DNA from 3 places in the Rhizobium sp. ERR 942 genome. Region 3 is predicted to be linked to each of the others. Evidence: riboswitches for the same ligand, from Rfam matches in the RefSeq annotation. Region 3 holds a riboswitch; each other region holds the start of a gene.
What was found. A riboswitch is a leader RNA that binds a small molecule or an ion and turns the genes downstream of it on or off. The one in region 3 is predicted to bind cobalamin.
Positions count from the first base shown of each region.

Region 1 (5,323 bases), on a different contig from region 3:
GTTCGCGATCTTTCCGTTTCCGCGGGAGATCCCGACGACTTCAATCAATGGCTTTGCGGTAATGCGCCTTTCCGCAGCGCCGTCCCCGCCGCCATACCCGGTTTTTTGCAGATCTTCGTACCGAAGAGCATTTTCAGCGACTACGTCTATCAGCGCTTTTCGGAAGCCTTCTCGTCACGGCGGGATGTGGCGGTGCAGGTCAGCAGCGAGACGGTCTTCGGCCTCCGGCGTGTTCGTGGCGGCCGTTTCGTAGTGGAAAGCGATGGCGCCGCCAATGCGCCTTTCGACATGGTGGTGCTGGCGACAGGCTATGGCATTAGCGATCACGAATTCCAGGCCAGCGATCTCGTGACTGTGCCGACGACGGTACGGGCGCGCCGTCTCGTGTCGCGACCGCATACGATCCTGCTCGGAAGCGGCCTGCGCGTCGTCGATCGGCTGCTGCAGATGCGTGAGAACGGCTATACGGGACAGATCACCATCGTTTCGCGGCGAGGCTTTCTGCCGCAGAGCCACACGCGCAACAATGCCGATCCGGTTTTCCCTGCCGACGAGATGCCCGGCAAACTCAGCGAGATCGTCCGCTTCGTCCGCAAGGCTTGCGTCGAGGCGGAGGCGAACGGCCAGAGCTGGCAATCCGTCATGAACGGCTTGCGCAAGCATGCGCGCTCGCTTTGGCGATCTCTGCCGGCGGGGCAGAAGCAGCAATTCAACCGCCATTTGCGGGCGCTTTATGACAGCCATCGCAATCGGCTTCCCGAGGCGCTGCATGTACGCCTCAATCAGGAGCTTGCCGAGGGCAATACGCTGCTGCGGCGCGGTCATTTTATCCGCCGCACGCCGACCGGGCTGGTTTTGAAGCCGGCTGGCCGGCAGGAGACCGACCAGCTCTATGCCGACGACGTAATCGATTGTCGGTGCCAGGCGCCGGATCTGAATGCACCCTTGCTGCGTAGCCTCATCGATGCCGGTCTCGCGGTGCCGGACGAGCTTGGCCTCGGTCTCGCCGTGGACGCGACAGGCTCGCTTGAGGTCAACGGGCGTACGACAGACGGGCTTTTTGCGATTGGTCCCCTGGGACTTGGAAGTCTCCCCGACATCGATCTGGTGCCTGAGATCGTGACGCAGGCCTATGCGGCGGCAGAGAGCGTCGCGGAGCGTTTTCATCCTCAGTGCAAGGCGGTCTGACAGCCCTGCGGTTTCTTTCATTCTGGATCGCGATTGAGTGCTTCCGCATATGCATATCGCAGTTGCGGCCTCGAGCGGAGATAATGGCTTGTCATTTGTTATGTAATAACGTAACGATTGCCTACCCAGGCCGAAGCTCCAGGACAGATGAAAGCGCATATGACATCCCCGTTGCCCGCATCCGCTTTCTATGACATGAATACCGCCGATGGTGCTGCTTTCGGATCGATCCGGATGGCGGCTGAAAAGGGAACACGGTGCGGATTACCCATCAGGGGCCAAGACCGTGGCTGCCCCCGCAACTGTAAGCGGAGAGCGCGTTCGCAACATGCCACTGGCTTCAAGCCGGGAAGGCGCGAACGAGTTGTGACCCGCGAGCCAGGAGACCTGCCATCGACGATATCAACCGCAACGGACGGGGTGTTCCGATGGAAAATCAGTGGTTGGGCGAGGGCGCCGCTGCGCCCGCTGGCCCTATCTTGACTGTGCCTCCGGCGAAATCTCCGGGAGGCATCTCATGGATAATACAAAAGAGGCGACGCACCGGATCACCGTGTGCACCAGTTGCCGTCATGTCGGCAAACCGTGCCGGCCGGGCCTCGAACTCCTGAAACATCTGCAGATGGCGATCTCCCAGGCTGACGCCGCACTCGCAGATGATTTCAGCCTGGAGGGCAGCGTCTGCATGGCGGGCTGCGAACGGCCGTGCACGGTCGCTTTCCAGGCCACGGCAAAGTCGACGTACCTCTTCGGTGACATCGAGGATGCGAGCGATATCGGTGCGCTCATCTCCTTCGCGAAGCTTTATCGGGATCGCCCCGATGGGCTGACCCGCGAAAGCGAACGCCCGAGAGCGCTGGCAGGCAAGACCCTCGCGCGCATTCCCGCCGCCATCGTATCAGCCGAACGCCAGCTGGTCGTGTTGCAATAGGAGCCGGTCATGTCCGAACGAAGCGCACGACTGGAAGCCGACGGCATCAGCTGGGGTCCCCAGAAGGGAATGCCGATCATCAGTAGCATCACGCTATCAGTCGAGGCCGGCGCCCGGCTTGCGATCATCGGTCCGAATGGAGCCGGCAAGTCGACCTTGCTGCGCTGCCTCTATCGCGGCCTCAAGCCGCAGCGAGGTTCGGTGCGTCTCGACGGCATCGATCTTTGGTCCATAGGTCCGCGGGAGGCGGCGCAGCGCATCGCCGTCGTGCCGCAGGAGACGCCAGGTGATTTTCCCTTCAGCGTGCGGGACGTGGTGTTGATGGGCCGCATCCCGCACCGCAAGGGCATGGCACGCTGGAGCGATCGCGACCATGAGGTCACGACCAAGGCGCTCGCCCGTCTGGAACTGGAGTCTTTGGCACAGCGGCAATTCGCGTCGCTGTCGGGTGGTGAGAAGCAACGGACGCTGATCGCCCGCGCCTTGGCACAGGAGCCGGAACTCATCATCCTCGACGAGCCGACCAATCACCTCGACATCCGCCATCAGCTCGAGATTCTTGAGCTACTCAAGAGACTCGGCCCGACGATCATCACGACGCTGCACGATATCAATCTCGCTGCTGACTTTGCGACGCAGATCGCCGTCATGGATTGCGGGCGGCTTATGGGCCACGGCGAACCTGCCGAAGTCCTGACTGTGGAGCATGTCTCGAACGCTTTCAGGGTTGGTACGCGGCTGCATCGCACCGACGGCGGCCCGCAGCGCTTTTCCTTTTCCCTTCGATAATACGATCATTGGAGTTATTCATGTTTTCTCGCATATCCCTGTCTGCCGCGGCCTTGCTTATCGGAAGCCTGTTTGCGGGCACGACGCTCGCCGAGCCTGTCACCGTGCGCAGCTGCAATCGCGATGTGACCTTCGACAAAGCGCCGGAGCGGGCCGTTTCCAACGACGTCAACCTGACCGAGATGATGTTGGCGCTGAAGCTCCAGGACCGCATGGTCGGCTATACCGGCATTTCCGGCTGGAAGACGCTGGATGAGAAGCTGCGTGACGGCGTGAAGGAACTGCCGGAGCTGTCGCCGAAATATCCGAGCAAAGAGGTGCTGCTCGGCGCCAATGCGGATTTCTTCTTTGCCGGCTGGAATTATGGCATGAAGGTCGGCGGCGAGGTAACTCCGGAAACGCTCGCCCCCTTCGGCATCAAGGTCTATGAGCTGACCGAATCCTGCATCTTCGTCATGCAGAAGAACAAGCCGACCATGGACGACATGTTCGTGGATCTCCTTAATCTCGGCAGGATCTTCCGCGTCGAGGACAGGGCGGAAGCGCTCGTCGCCAGCTATCGCAAGCAGCTTGGCGAGGTCCAGGCGAGGATCGGTCATGTCGCCAAGCCGACCAGCGTTTTCGTCTATGACTCCGGTGAGGAAAAGCCGTTCACATCGGGGCGCTACGGCATTCCGACTGCCTTGATCGAGGCTGCCGGCGGCGTCAATGTGATGGACGACGTCGAGAAGAGCTGGACTGAAGTGTCCTGGGAGCCGGTCATCGAGAAGAACCCTGACGTGATCGTCATCGTCGATTACGGCCAGGTCACCGCCGCCCAGAAGATCGCCTTTCTCAAGGGCAATCCGGCCTTCAGGAATATCGATGCCGTGAAGAATGACCGCTTCGTCGTGCTGCCCTATGTGGAGGCGACGCCGGGGCCGCGCAACATCGAGGCCATCGCCACGCTGGCCAAGGCCTTTCACCCGAGCGCCATGTAATCGTCTGCAATGCCGATCCGCACCAGTCGATCATGGGGCGGATCCTTTCCTCAAGATTCAAGCATGCGCCTCAATCTCTCCATCCTCATCCCCTTGCTCGCCGTAGGCTTCATTCTGTCGATCACCGCCGGTGTGTCGCTCGGTTCGGCATCCATTCCGTTCTCCACCGTCTGGTCGATTGTCGGCAACAGACTGCATGTTGGTGCCTTTCCGGTCACCTGGTCCAGCGGGCAGGAAAGCATCGTCTGGGACGTCCGTTTCCCGCGCGTCGTTCTGGCGGCGCTCGTCGGGGCGGGGCTTGCCATCACCGGCGCCGTCCTGCAGGCGCTGACGCGAAATCCATTGGCGGACCCGCATCTCCTCGGCGTCTCCTCCGGGGCGGCATTCGGCGCCATTCTGGCGCTATTGCATACCGGGCTGATCCTCGGCCTGTTGACGGTGCCGTTGTTCGCTTTTGCCGGCGCCTTGCTCGCAACCGCGGCCGTCGGGCTGACGGCGCGGCTGACGCGCTCGCATTCGGCCGATCGGCTCGTCCTGTCGGGCGTGGCGGTAGCCTTCGTGTTCACGGCGCTTGGCAACCTCCTGATCTTTCTGGGCGATCCGAGAGCCGCCAACACCGTTGTCTTCTGGATGCTGGGCGGGTTAGGACTGGCGCAATGGCAACATCTTATCTATCCCGCCGGCATCCTGCTGTTCTGCCTCGTTTCACTTCTTCCGAAGACGAGGGAGCTCAATGCACTTGCGATGGGCGATGAAACGGCCGTCACGCTTGGCATTGCCGTTGCACGATTTCGCTTGCTACTCTTCGTCATCACGGCGCTGCTGACCGGCGTGATGGTCGCCTTTTCAGGCGCAATCGGTTTCGTCGGGTTGATGGTGCCGCATTTCGTGCGGCTGATCGTGGGCGGCGACAATGTGCGCGTGGTGCCGCTGAGCGCCGCTTTCGGCGCACTGACGTTGATCTGGGCTGATGTCATCGCGCGCCTGGTGATGGCTCCGGAGGACATGCCGATCGGCGTGGTCACCGGGCTTGCTGGAGGCGTCGCCTTCATCTTGATATTGCGGAGCGGGCGCGCATAGATCGACCCATTGCCAAGGTGTTTTCCTGGCCTATTTCCGGGCGGGCGATGATCGGCGCGGCAGGTCGTCGTCAAGATGAGAGCGGCCGATATCCGATTTTGAAGGAGAGTCCGGACGGGATAACGGCATGGAATGCCTTCGTGTCGCCTTTCTTTGTCTTACAAGGCGTACGCGTAAAGACTATGGAATTCGCAATCCTACTATAGGACGACTCAGGTCTCCATTTTTGCGGCGATTTCGGTCATCCACTGCCTGCGACTTCATGTGCAACGAGGAGCTCTGCTTGCGCCCGCTGAAATCTCGTCTTTTTCTATTGTCCCTTTTGTTGCTGGGATTGGGTGTGTTTACCGCCATC
Region 1 covers NZ_VIUA01000001.1:1,048,635-1,053,957, forward strand. The annotation lists gene FBZ97_RS05280 (FAD/NAD(P)-binding protein) at 1-1,188, shown strand, start outside; cobalamin riboswitch at 1,381-1,598, shown strand; gene FBZ97_RS05285 (DUF1636 domain-containing protein) at 1,706-2,119, shown strand; gene FBZ97_RS05290 (ABC transporter ATP-binding protein) at 2,129-2,908, shown strand; gene FBZ97_RS05295 (ABC transporter substrate-binding protein) at 2,929-3,888, shown strand; gene FBZ97_RS05300 (iron ABC transporter permease) at 3,952-4,968, shown strand; gene FBZ97_RS05305 (mechanosensitive ion channel family protein) at 5,252-5,323, shown strand, end outside.
Region 1: it holds a riboswitch for cobalamin, as region 3 does, so the genes downstream of both, FBZ97_RS05285 (DUF1636 domain-containing protein) here and FBZ97_RS25930 (aromatic ring-hydroxylating dioxygenase subunit alpha) in region 3, are expected to answer to the same signal.

Region 2 (5,323 bases), on a different contig from region 3:
CAGCGTCGATGCGGCGCTGGACGAAGTTGCGGCAGAGCTGGAAAGTGTACTCGATCCCGCCTGGCTCGACGGTCTGGTCGCCTAAAGTTCCCCCGACACTTCCCGCCGCCGGCGGTCGAGTTCTTCGCTGTAGCGGCGCAGCGTATAGCTCTCCGTCAGCAGACCGATGACTTTACGCTCGATCAAATCGTTGACCACAACGAGCGCTTCGCTCTTGGTCTGGTCGAACATCGCGGCTGCCTGCTTGGCGTTCATTTGCGGCTGCAGGAATTCGTTACGCAGCCGGATGAAATCGGAAAGGCCGTGCTCCTCGTCGTCTTTTTCGATCGGGCTCGCATAGACGTCGGGCACGAGAACCATTCCGGAATATTTCTCGTTCTTGTCGATCAGGATGACGCGCTGCGCCGAGCCGATCGGAAAATTCTTGCGGAATTCCTCGATGCTCATGTCGATGCTGCCCGTGTGCACGTCGGGGCGCATCATGCGGGCGACAGTGAGATTGCGGATCCACCCGACGTCGTGGGCGCTGCGGATGCTCTCGCCACGCAAATGGAAGCGCCATGTGGCGAAGGAGTAGCCGAAGGTCGTGCGCACCACGAGCGACGAGGTGATGACGGCGGCCAGCACCAGGGCAGTGATCGGAAAGTCCCCGGTGATTTCAAGCGCCAGGAAGGTCATGGTCAGCGGGCCGCCGATGATGGCAACGGCCAGCGAGCTCATGCCGACGACGGCATAGACGACCGGCGTCAGCGTGGCATGATCGAAATAGGGTGCACAATAAGCGAAGATCTTGCCGAGCAGCGCGCCCATGAACAGCGAAGCGAAGAAGAGGCCGCCTCTGAAGCCGGAGCCGATCGATATTGCGGAGGCGAGCGATTTCAGCAGGAATAGACCCAGCAAGGCGCCCAGCGTCACGTCCGTAGACAGATTGAGATGCAGCGCGCCATGGCCGGCAGACAGGACCTGCGGCGAAATCAGCGCCAGTGTTCCGACGACCAGCCCGCCGAGCGCGGGCCGGAAAGGCGGCGCGATGGAACTCTTGCGTGCCAATTCTTCGACCCAGGCGACGCCCTGCATGATCAGGATGCCGATACCGGCGCAGAAGGCGCCGAGCAGGATGGCAGGAAGATAATCCGCCGGAACGATCGCCCCGAAATGATCGATATCGATGGCAAAATCGTCGCCGGCGAGCAGTCTTGCTATCATGGTTGATATCAGCGCCGAGACGACGACGGGTGTGAGCGTCACGATCGAATAGCTGCCGATGATCAGCTCGAAGGCGTAAAAGGCGCCCGTCAGCGGCGCATTGAAAGCTGCGGCGATGGCGCCAGCCGCGCCGCAGCCGACGAGCATGCGCAGGTCCGCGCGGCGCATCTGCATCTTGTAGCCGAATTTGGAGGCAATGCCGGCAGCGAGCTGCGTGTAGCCTGCTTCGAGCCCGACAGAGGCGCCGAATCCGTTCGAGATCAGGTTCTGCACGGCGACGATGATGCTGTCGGTCAGCGACATGCGGCCGCCATGCAGCGCATTGGCTTCGATCGGGTCGACCATCGGCTTCTTGCGCGTGCGCGACAATACGTAAAGGAGAATGCCGAGAATGATGCCGCCGGCGATCGGCGCGATGAACAACACCGATTTGTCGGGAATCGCCATTGCTGCCGAACTCAAGCGTTCGTAGTCGGTTATACCGTAGATGACGCTGTGAAGCTTGCGCGAGATATAGCTCATCGCGGTGACGGCACAGCCGGACGCTATTCCCACCAGCGCGCCGGCAAAAACAAGTCCCAGCTCGCCACGGCGCAGCAATGCCCTGAAGCGACCGAGATCGAATAGGACCGAGAAGACGCCGAGACGTCGCGGTTGGAATTTCTGCAGCATTGGAAGCGGACGATACGTTTTGCTCGAATGTGAGGGCTTACCCTCTATAAACTCCTAACATCAAAGAAATACGGCAAAAAAGCCGCTGGTTTTATGGGAATTTTCAACCGAATTCGCAATCAGGATGGCGCAGGTCGCATCCATGCCCTTGATTGACTTGAACTCAGTGAAAGCCTAATCATTGCGGCATAACGAATGGTTCCTGAGCGGCGATCTGCCGCATGGGATGAAAAGGGAATGTGAAGGGGCGGACCCAATCCGGGCGTTCTCATCACAGCCGACCCCGCGACTGTAGAGCGGTCAGGGTCTTTCGTTCGGTTTGAAGTCTATTTCGTCGATGGTTCGCATGGGGCGAACGGGGCGGGGCAGGCGCAAATCGAAAAAGCCACTGGTGTGGCATCATGATTAACCGGGGCTGGACGCCTCTTATTCTACGAATCGTCCGCCTTTTCATGATGCATTGCCGGGAAGGTGAGAAAGATCCGCTGGCGCACGATCGGGGGCGACCGGTTTCGGTCCGCCCCCGTCGCGGCGCCTCATCCGCGAGCCAGGAGACCTGCCATGCGTGCCGGGCGCAGAGCCTGTTTTGGGACGCGAGTTCCGCTGCCAGCACGGAGGTTGTCATGGCGCAAGACGAGTTTTCGGCGTGTAGGCGCCTGTTTCCCGGTTCCAGCGACGTGCTGCCGACCCTCGCTTTTGCTCGAGAGCGGGCATAACGCATGTCGTCTTCGATTTCCCAAGCGATCTTCGTCCTTGGCGGCGCGCGTTCCGGCAAATCCAGGTTTGCCGAATCTCTGGTTTCGGACACTGGTCTTGAACGTCACTATGTGGCGACAGGGCAGGCGTGGGATGACGAGATGCGCGAGCGCATCGCCAAGCATCGTGCCGATCGCGGCGATCTATGGCAGACGCATGAGGAGCCGATGGATCTCGTCGGACAGCTTGCCGCTATCGACGCGGAGGGGCGGGCGGTGCTTATCGACTGCCTGACGCTCTGGGTGACGAATCTGATGATGGCCGAGCGGGATATGGCGGCAGAATTTGCCGCTCTCACTGCATTTCTGTCGACTGCACGATCGAGACTCGTTCTCGTTTCCAACGAGGTGGGCTTGGGAATCGTACCAGAAAATCGCATGGCGCGCGAATTTCGCGACCATGCCGGCCGCCTGCACCAGATGGTCGCGGCGGCAAGTGCCGAAGTTTATTTTATCGCAGCGGGCCTGCCGCTGAAAATGAAGGGCTGATCCATATGAACCAGGAAAAGATTCCCGCCACCGTCATCACCGGCTTCCTGGGAGCCGGCAAGACGACGATGATCCGCAACCTCCTGCAGAATGCCGGCGGCAAGAAGATCGCGCTGATCATCAACGAATTCGGCGATCTTGGCGTCGATGGCGATGTGCTGAAGGGCTGCGGAGCGGAGAACTGCACGGAAGATGACATCATCGAGCTGACCAATGGCTGCATCTGCTGCACTGTCGCCGATGATTTCATTCCCACCATGACGAAGCTTCTGGAGCGCGATGCGCGCCCGGATCATATCGTTATCGAGACCTCGGGCCTCGCGCTGCCGCAGCCGCTGGTCGCCGCCTTCAACTGGCCTGATATTCGTACGCACGTTACCGTCGACGGCGTCATCACGGTGGTCGACAGCGCGGCTGTTGCCGCCGGCCGTTTCGCCGACGATCACGACGCCGTAGAGGCTGCTCGCGTCGAGGATGACTCGCTCGATCACGAAAGCCCGATCGAGGAGCTGTTCGAGGATCAGCTGACCTGCGCCGATCTGATCGTGCTCAACAAGACCGATCTGATCGACACCGACGGACTCGGCCGCGTGCGCGCCGAAGTTGCCTCGCGCACGGCCCGCAAGCCGACGATCATCGAGGCGAAGAACGGCGACGTGCCGGCCGCCGTCCTGCTCGGCCTCGGGATCGGCACGGAAGACGATATCGTCAACCGCAAATCTCATCACGAGCTGGAGCACGAGGATGGCACGCCACATGACCACGACGAGTTCGACAGCTTCGTCGTCGAACTCGGCCCGATTGCTGATCCCGCTACTTTCGTCGAGGCGCTGAAGGGCGTGATTGCGGAGCATGATGTGCTGCGCCTCAAGGGCTTCGTCGATGTCCCCGGCAAGCCCATGCGCCTGCAGCTTCAGGCCGTCGGCAGCCGCATCGACACCTATTTCGATCGCGCCTGGACGCCGGGTGAAGCCCGCGCGACCCGGCTTGTCGTGATCGGCCTGCACGAGATGGACGAGACGATCGTTCGCAAGGCGATCGAAGCATTGGTCTAAGGGAAATCCATGCACCTTCTCCTGGCTCAAAAGGGAACCATCAGCGACGGAGAGGAGGCGATCGATCTCGGGCAGTCGCCCGGCGATATCCTCTTTCTGTCGGCTGCCGATACCGAGCTTGCGGCTATTGCCGCGGCCCACGGAGAGGGCGGCCGTTCCCTTCGGCTTGCAAGCCTGATGAGCCTCAAGCATCCGATGTCCGTCGATACCTATATCGAGAGAACGGCGCGGCATGCGAAGCTCATCATCGTGCGGGCGCTCGGAGGAGCAAGCTACTTCCACTATGCGCTGGAAGCGCTGCATGCCTGTGCAGCGCGCCAGGGTGCCTTGATCGCGGTGCTGCCGGGAGATTCGAAACCCGATCCCGGGCTAACGCCATTTTCCAACGTCGCACTCGATGATCTCAATGCGCTCTGGTCCTATCTGATCGAGGGCGGCGAGGCGAATTCGCGGGCGTTTCTCGCCTATGCCGAGGCGATGCTCTCAGGCGCCGAGAAGCCGATGCCCGCCGTACCCTTGATGAAGGCCGGGATCTGGTGGCCAGGGCGGGGCGTGATCGGCGTCGAAGAGTGGCGGAGAGTCTCCAAAGCGGAGATGGTGATCCCTGCAGGATTCGAACCTCCGACGGTCGCGATTTCCTTCTATCGCGCGTTGGTTCAGAGCGGCGAAACCAAACCGATCGAAGCCATGATAGAGGCGCTCATTGCCGAGGGCATGCGGCCGTTGCCGGTTTTTGCCTATAGCCTAAAGGACGCCGTGTCCGTCGGCATTCTTGAAAGCGTCTTTACCGAGCTGAAGCCCGGCGTGGTCATCAATGCGACAGGCTTTGCCGTTTCGGCGCCCGGTGCAGATCGTCAGGCGACGGTGCTGGAAACGGGCGACGCCGTCGTTCTGCAGGCCATCTTCTCGGCTTCATCGAAGGAGGCATGGGAAGCATCCTCGCAGGGGCTTTCGGCGCGCGATCTCGGCATGAACGTGGCGCTCCCCGAGGTTGACGGGCGCGTTCTCGCCCGCGCCGTGTCCTTCAAGGCTGCGGCCCGCTATGATGAAAGGGTCGAGGCCAATATCGTTGCCAGCGAGCCACTTCAGGATCGCATGCGCTATACGGCGCGGCTTGCAGCCAATTGGGCGCGGCTGCGCAATACG
Region 2 covers NZ_VIUA01000001.1:1,087,195-1,092,517, forward strand. The annotation lists gene FBZ97_RS05445 (cobyric acid synthase) at 1-85, shown strand, start outside; gene FBZ97_RS05450 (chloride channel protein) at 82-1,878, opposite strand; cobalamin riboswitch at 2,058-2,457, shown strand; gene cobU (bifunctional adenosylcobinamide kinase/adenosylcobinamide-phosphate guanylyltransferase) at 2,598-3,122, shown strand; gene cobW (cobalamin biosynthesis protein CobW) at 3,128-4,177, shown strand; gene cobN (cobaltochelatase subunit CobN) at 4,187-5,323, shown strand, end outside.
Region 2: it holds a riboswitch for cobalamin, as region 3 does, so the genes downstream of both, cobU (bifunctional adenosylcobinamide kinase/adenosylcobinamide-phosphate guanylyltransferase) here and FBZ97_RS25930 (aromatic ring-hydroxylating dioxygenase subunit alpha) in region 3, are expected to answer to the same signal.

Region 3 (5,323 bases):
GGCACTTTTCCACTCGGCAACTGGGACAATTATGCCATCTGGCAGTTCGCTTCTTCAGACAATTGCTCGGAGAAAAGCTGCCCCTATCGCGTGCCGGGCACGCTCACCGATATCGACGTCAATGTCGTGCCGATGACGAAGATTCAGCTTGCCAAGATCTGGCCGCAGGGTGATCTCCTGCCGGCCAAACCCCTGCCCGCGCCGGACGTGACGATCGCGCTCGCGCAGATGTGCAGCGGGCCGCGGCAGACGCTCGTTTCGCTCATGGCCGACGTCGACCCAGTCGTCACTGCCTCGACCCCGCAATCGAAGCCGGCCGAGATCAACGAGCTGAATTACCAGGATTTCTAGAGTATCTTCGCTTTTCCTCAAATCGCGAAAACGCTCTATCTTCTTGTTTGTTTACGCATTCCGGACGGAAAACCGCTGCGCACCTGGAAATGCTCTACGCCTCGATCTGCACATCCGTCTTCGGACGCGAACAGCAGGCGAGGATATAGCCCTCGTCGATCTCGTCATCGAGGATGCCGCCATTGTGGCTCATCTCGACTTCGCCGGAGAGCTTCATGACCCGGCATGTCCCGCAAAGACCGGATTCGCAGGCGGCACCGATGCGCACGCCGGCGCCACGGGCCGCCTGAAGCACGGTTTGCCCCGCTGCGCAGGCCACATCCTTGCCCGCCATGGTGAAACGGATCGTGGTCGCCGCCTCGCCCGATGCATCATCGGAAACTTCTGCGAGCGGTGTCGCCGCATTGGCCGGCTGGAAGCTTTCCTGATGGTAGCGCGACATGTCGAAGCCATGGGCTTCGAGCATGGAGCGCACGGCGTCCATGAAGACTTCCGGGCCGCAGCAGAAGATCGTCCGGTCCATGAAATCCGGCGCCAGCAGACCGATCTTCGCCTTGTCGATGCGGCCCTTCAAACCCGACCAGAGATCGGTGCGGCCGCAGCCCTCGACGATGAAGCCGAGGTTGAGGCTCGGCATGAAGCGGGCGAGATATTCGAGTTCGGAGCGGAAGATGATATCCGTCGGGCTGCGCGAACAGTTGACAAAGGTAATATCAGACAATGGTGCGATATCGGACATATACCGCGTCATCGACATCATCGGCGTGATCCCGGAGCCGGCCGAGACGAAGAGATATTTCTCGCCGGGATGGCGGATATGGCTGAAATCGCCGAGCGGGCCGAAAGCCTTGATGCGCATGCCGGGCTTCAGGTTCTCGAACATCCAGCGCGTGCCGATGCTGTCCTTCTGCGCCTTCACCGTCACGGCGACCGAGAAGGGCCGCGACGGCGTCGACGACAGCGTATAGGTGCGCATGACCGACTCCGGAGCCGTCGGCAGCTCCAGCGTCACGAACTGTCCCGGCAGATAGCGGAACCAGTTGTCCTTGTCCGAGCGGAACGTGAAGGTCATCACGTCGGGCGCTTCGGGCGTGACCGAGAGGCATTCGAGCACATGCTGCCTGTCGTTCCAGGGCTGCATCTGGTCGAGGTGTCGATGCGGGTAGGAGACGGTCATGTTCATACTCAGGCAACCGCAGACAGCTTGGCCTGGTCGCCCTGCAGCCGGTTGATCATGAACGTCGTGTACCATTCGACGAACTGCATGACTCCCCCTTCATGGACCTCCGAATAGGGACCGGGCTCATAGGCCGGCGAGCGGATGCCGAAGGCGTTTTCCTCGACGATGCGGCGGTCCTGATCGTTGGTTTCGGTCCAGACGTGGGTCAGCTCTTCCAGATTGTAGTCGACACCTTCGACGGCATCCTTATGGACGAGCCACTTCGTGGTGACGGCCGTTTCCTCGGCGCTGATCGGCAGGACACGGAAGGAAATCGCGTGGTCGCCGAGCATGTGGTTCCACGTCGTCGGGTAGTGGAACAGCAGCATGGTGCCGATGCCGTTGATCGTCACGTCAGATGAAAGCGGCCGCCTGACGGCATTCTGGCCGGACATGGTGTAGCTCTCGGCCCCTTCGATCAGCGGCATGCGCGCGGCGCGGAACTGCCCATCCGGCGAGATCTTGAACTCGCTCGGCAGGCCCGCGGCTTCGCAGCGCTGCCAGTGTTCAGCGATAACGGGGTCATTCATCGCGCCCTGCACGCCGGTGACAGTCGGAGCTTCCGGGAAGGTGCGGCAAAGTTCCGGGTGATTGGCCGCGCAATGATAGCATTCGCGGTTGTTTTCCCAGACGAGCTTCCAGTTGCCCTTTTCGATAATGGTGCTTTGGAAGGCGACCTTGGCTTCGCTGATGCGATGCGGCGCCATGTAGGGCTCGATCGTCGCCCGAACCGGGGCGAAATCGGGAGCGTTCTGCGCGAGGCAGATGAAGATGTAGCCGCCGACGCTTTCGCAGTGAACCGGCTTCAGCGAATACTGGCTCTTGTCGAAATCCTCCGCCATCTGGCGGGCAAAGAGCAGCGAGCCGTCAAGTTCGTAGGTCCACTGGTGATAGGGGCAGACGAGCTTTGCCGAGGAGCCGCGCTCCGTCGTGCAGACGCGTGAGCCGCGATGGCGACAGCTATTGTGGAAGGCGCGGATGACCTGATCGCGGCCGCGGACGATGACGACGGGATAATCGCCGATCTGGACAGTGAAATAGTTGCCCGCGCGCGGCACTTCGCAATCATGGCCGATAAACAGCCAGTCGCGATAGTAGATCGTCTCCATATCGAGCTTGAAGTAATCCGGATCGGTGTAGAAGGGTTGCTCAAGGCTGAAACCCGTCCGGTGGTTCTTCAGTTGCCGCAGAACTTTGCTGCCGATGTCCATTTGCCTATCCTTAGCAGTACCAGGAGGCGGGCAAAGGACATGCACGGCCGATTGGGAGCGGCCAAAAGCAATGTCCCGACCACCCGCCGCGGTCAGTAAACCTATGTGCCCAAGGCTGGTTTCCGGGCTCTGGAGCGGCCCTGTTTCCAGAGCCCCATGGCACCTTCCCAGACCGATCGGTCCAGTGGCTTTATCCGCCATGCCTCACTCCACCACCGTTGCGGGGGCAGCGCCGGATTTTGACCGGCTTCCCAATTCTCCGTCTCCCTAGCAGACGGCACCTTGAGATTGATATCATCATAGCTCTCGGTCTCCTCGGCCGCTGCGCTGCAATGCGACATCGGCTTCGAATTTGACGACAGGCAAAACCGGACGATAAGACGGTTGCAGGCTGTGAGAATATTGAGAGGTGATTCAATCATTTAGTCGCCCGCGCGAGAGGTGGCCCGAGCATCGCATTTGCATTCTGCCAATGACGCTTTATTCTGATTGCGACAAGCCCGCGAGCGGCCGCTAATCAGGAGAATAAGTGGGCGGCGGAGAGCGCCTGCAGAGTCGGTAGCGGTAGTCTTGGCTCAGGCGCGATCAAGCTCGGCTCAAGCTCCGTAATCCATCATGTTCTCCAAAGAGTTTTATAGCGAGATCCGGCATGGCCAAACTCAGATATTTCGACGCTGGGAAGCCCGCCGAGCCCGAACCGGCGCCACCGGTATCGACGACGGGCTACAGCGAATTCCTGCGCACCGGCCGCATCAACCGCAACAGGCCACATTGGCTGGCGGAAGAGCGGGAATATCTTACCCATGAGCAGGTGGCTGTGCGCACGGCACAGAAGCTCAGGGATGCCGGCGAAAAAACCCATGACCGGCTCAACAGCTTCCACAAGTCCATCCGCTTTCCGAAGCTCATCTTTCATCACACGCTGAAGGACACGCCGCATCTCGGCTATTGCCACGTCACCGCTGCGCGGACGCAATTCGCGCATTACGAGGACGTGAACTGGGCCTTCTATATCGCCAATTTCTTTGCCCGCATCGGCCAGGAAGAGAACTTCTTCGAAGACATCAGCCTCAAATATTCGCGGATGTATTTCGCCGTCGCCATCCACCCGGACAAGGACACGGAAGACAAGAAGCTGACGATCAATCGCGACGTCAGAGGCAATGGCGTCCTGTTCCACACTCACGATCCGCAGATCGCCATCCGCAACGTTCTTCTGCTCGGCGCCCGCAACGAACAGCTTCGCGACATCATTCGCCAGCTTTGACGATTGATCCGAAAACTCGAAGGGCATAAGAAACGGCCTGAACTGCAAGCAGGCAGGCCATGGCACGACACATAGACATTCTCGAACATCCGCAAACGGCAATAGAAGTGGCGACGGCAACGCTTGCCGAGGGTCTGCCGATCGGGCTGCCGACGGAGACGGTCTACGGCCTTGCCGCCGATGCCACCAATCCAGCCGCCATTACCCGGATCTATGAGACGAAGGGCCGTCCGCGCTTCAATCCACTGATCTGCCATATGAGCGATCTCGCCATGGCCGAACGCTATGCGGTCTTCGATCCTACCTCCCGTAAATTGGCGGAAGCTTTCTGGCCCGGCCCGCTGACGCTGGTGCTACCGCTGAGACCCGACAGCGGCATCCATCCGCTGGCGACTGCCGGGCTCGACACGGTCGGCATCCGCGTGCCGCAAGGCTTTGCCGGCGATCTGATCCGCGCCTTCGGCCGTCCGCTTGCCGCGCCGAGTGCCAATACTTCGGGCAAGATCAGCGCCACAAGCGCCGATCATGTCGATGACGACCTTGGGGAGCGGATTACGCTCATCCTCGATGCCGGGGCCTCGGTCGTCGGCGTGGAATCGACCATCGTCAAGGTCGAGGATGGCGAGATACGTCTGCTGCGGCCCGGCGGGCTGGCGGCAAGCGAGATCGAACGAGTGGCCGGCAAGGCGCTGAAGCGCAAGAAGAAAGCCTCGGCTGCCATCGAGGCTCCGGGGATGATGGCTTCGCATTATGCACCGGGCGCAGCCGTGCGCCTCGACGCGACTGAGGTTTCCGCGAACGAAGCGCTGATCCGCTTTGGAACACCAGATATTCCCGGCATCGAAAAGGCTATTGCCGTGCTGGATCTGAGCGCCAGCGGCGATCTCGCCGAAGCCGCAGCAAACCTCTTTGACTTCATGAAGCGTGCCGATGCCACAGGCGCGACAACGATCGCCTTTTCGCATATTCCCGACGAGGGCCTCGGCGAGGCCATCAACGACCGGCTGCGCCGCGCCGCCGCGCCCAGAGAGTAAATCAGCCCGACGTCATCAGGCAAAGGACACGCCATGAGCAGCTCCGCCCCCTCTTCCGACCTTCTCGATCGCTTCGCCGCCATCGTCGGCGAAAAGCATGCCATACGGGACCCAGCGGAACTTGCACCGCATCTGGTGGAAAACCGCGGGCTCTATCACGGCACCTCGCCCATGCTGCTTAAGCCCGGCTCGGTAGAAGAGGTTTCGGCCATCCTCAAGCTTGCCAGCGAGACCGGCGCGG
Region 3 covers NZ_VIUA01000006.1:543,960-549,282, reverse strand. The annotation lists gene FBZ97_RS25940 (GH25 family lysozyme) at 1-351, shown strand, start outside; gene FBZ97_RS25935 (hybrid-cluster NAD(P)-dependent oxidoreductase) at 446-1,534, opposite strand; gene FBZ97_RS25930 (aromatic ring-hydroxylating dioxygenase subunit alpha) at 1,537-2,781, opposite strand; cobalamin riboswitch at 2,877-3,081, opposite strand; gene FBZ97_RS25925 (DUF6656 family protein) at 3,431-4,048, shown strand; gene FBZ97_RS25920 (L-threonylcarbamoyladenylate synthase) at 4,108-5,082, shown strand; gene FBZ97_RS25915 (FAD-binding oxidoreductase) at 5,116-5,323, shown strand, end outside.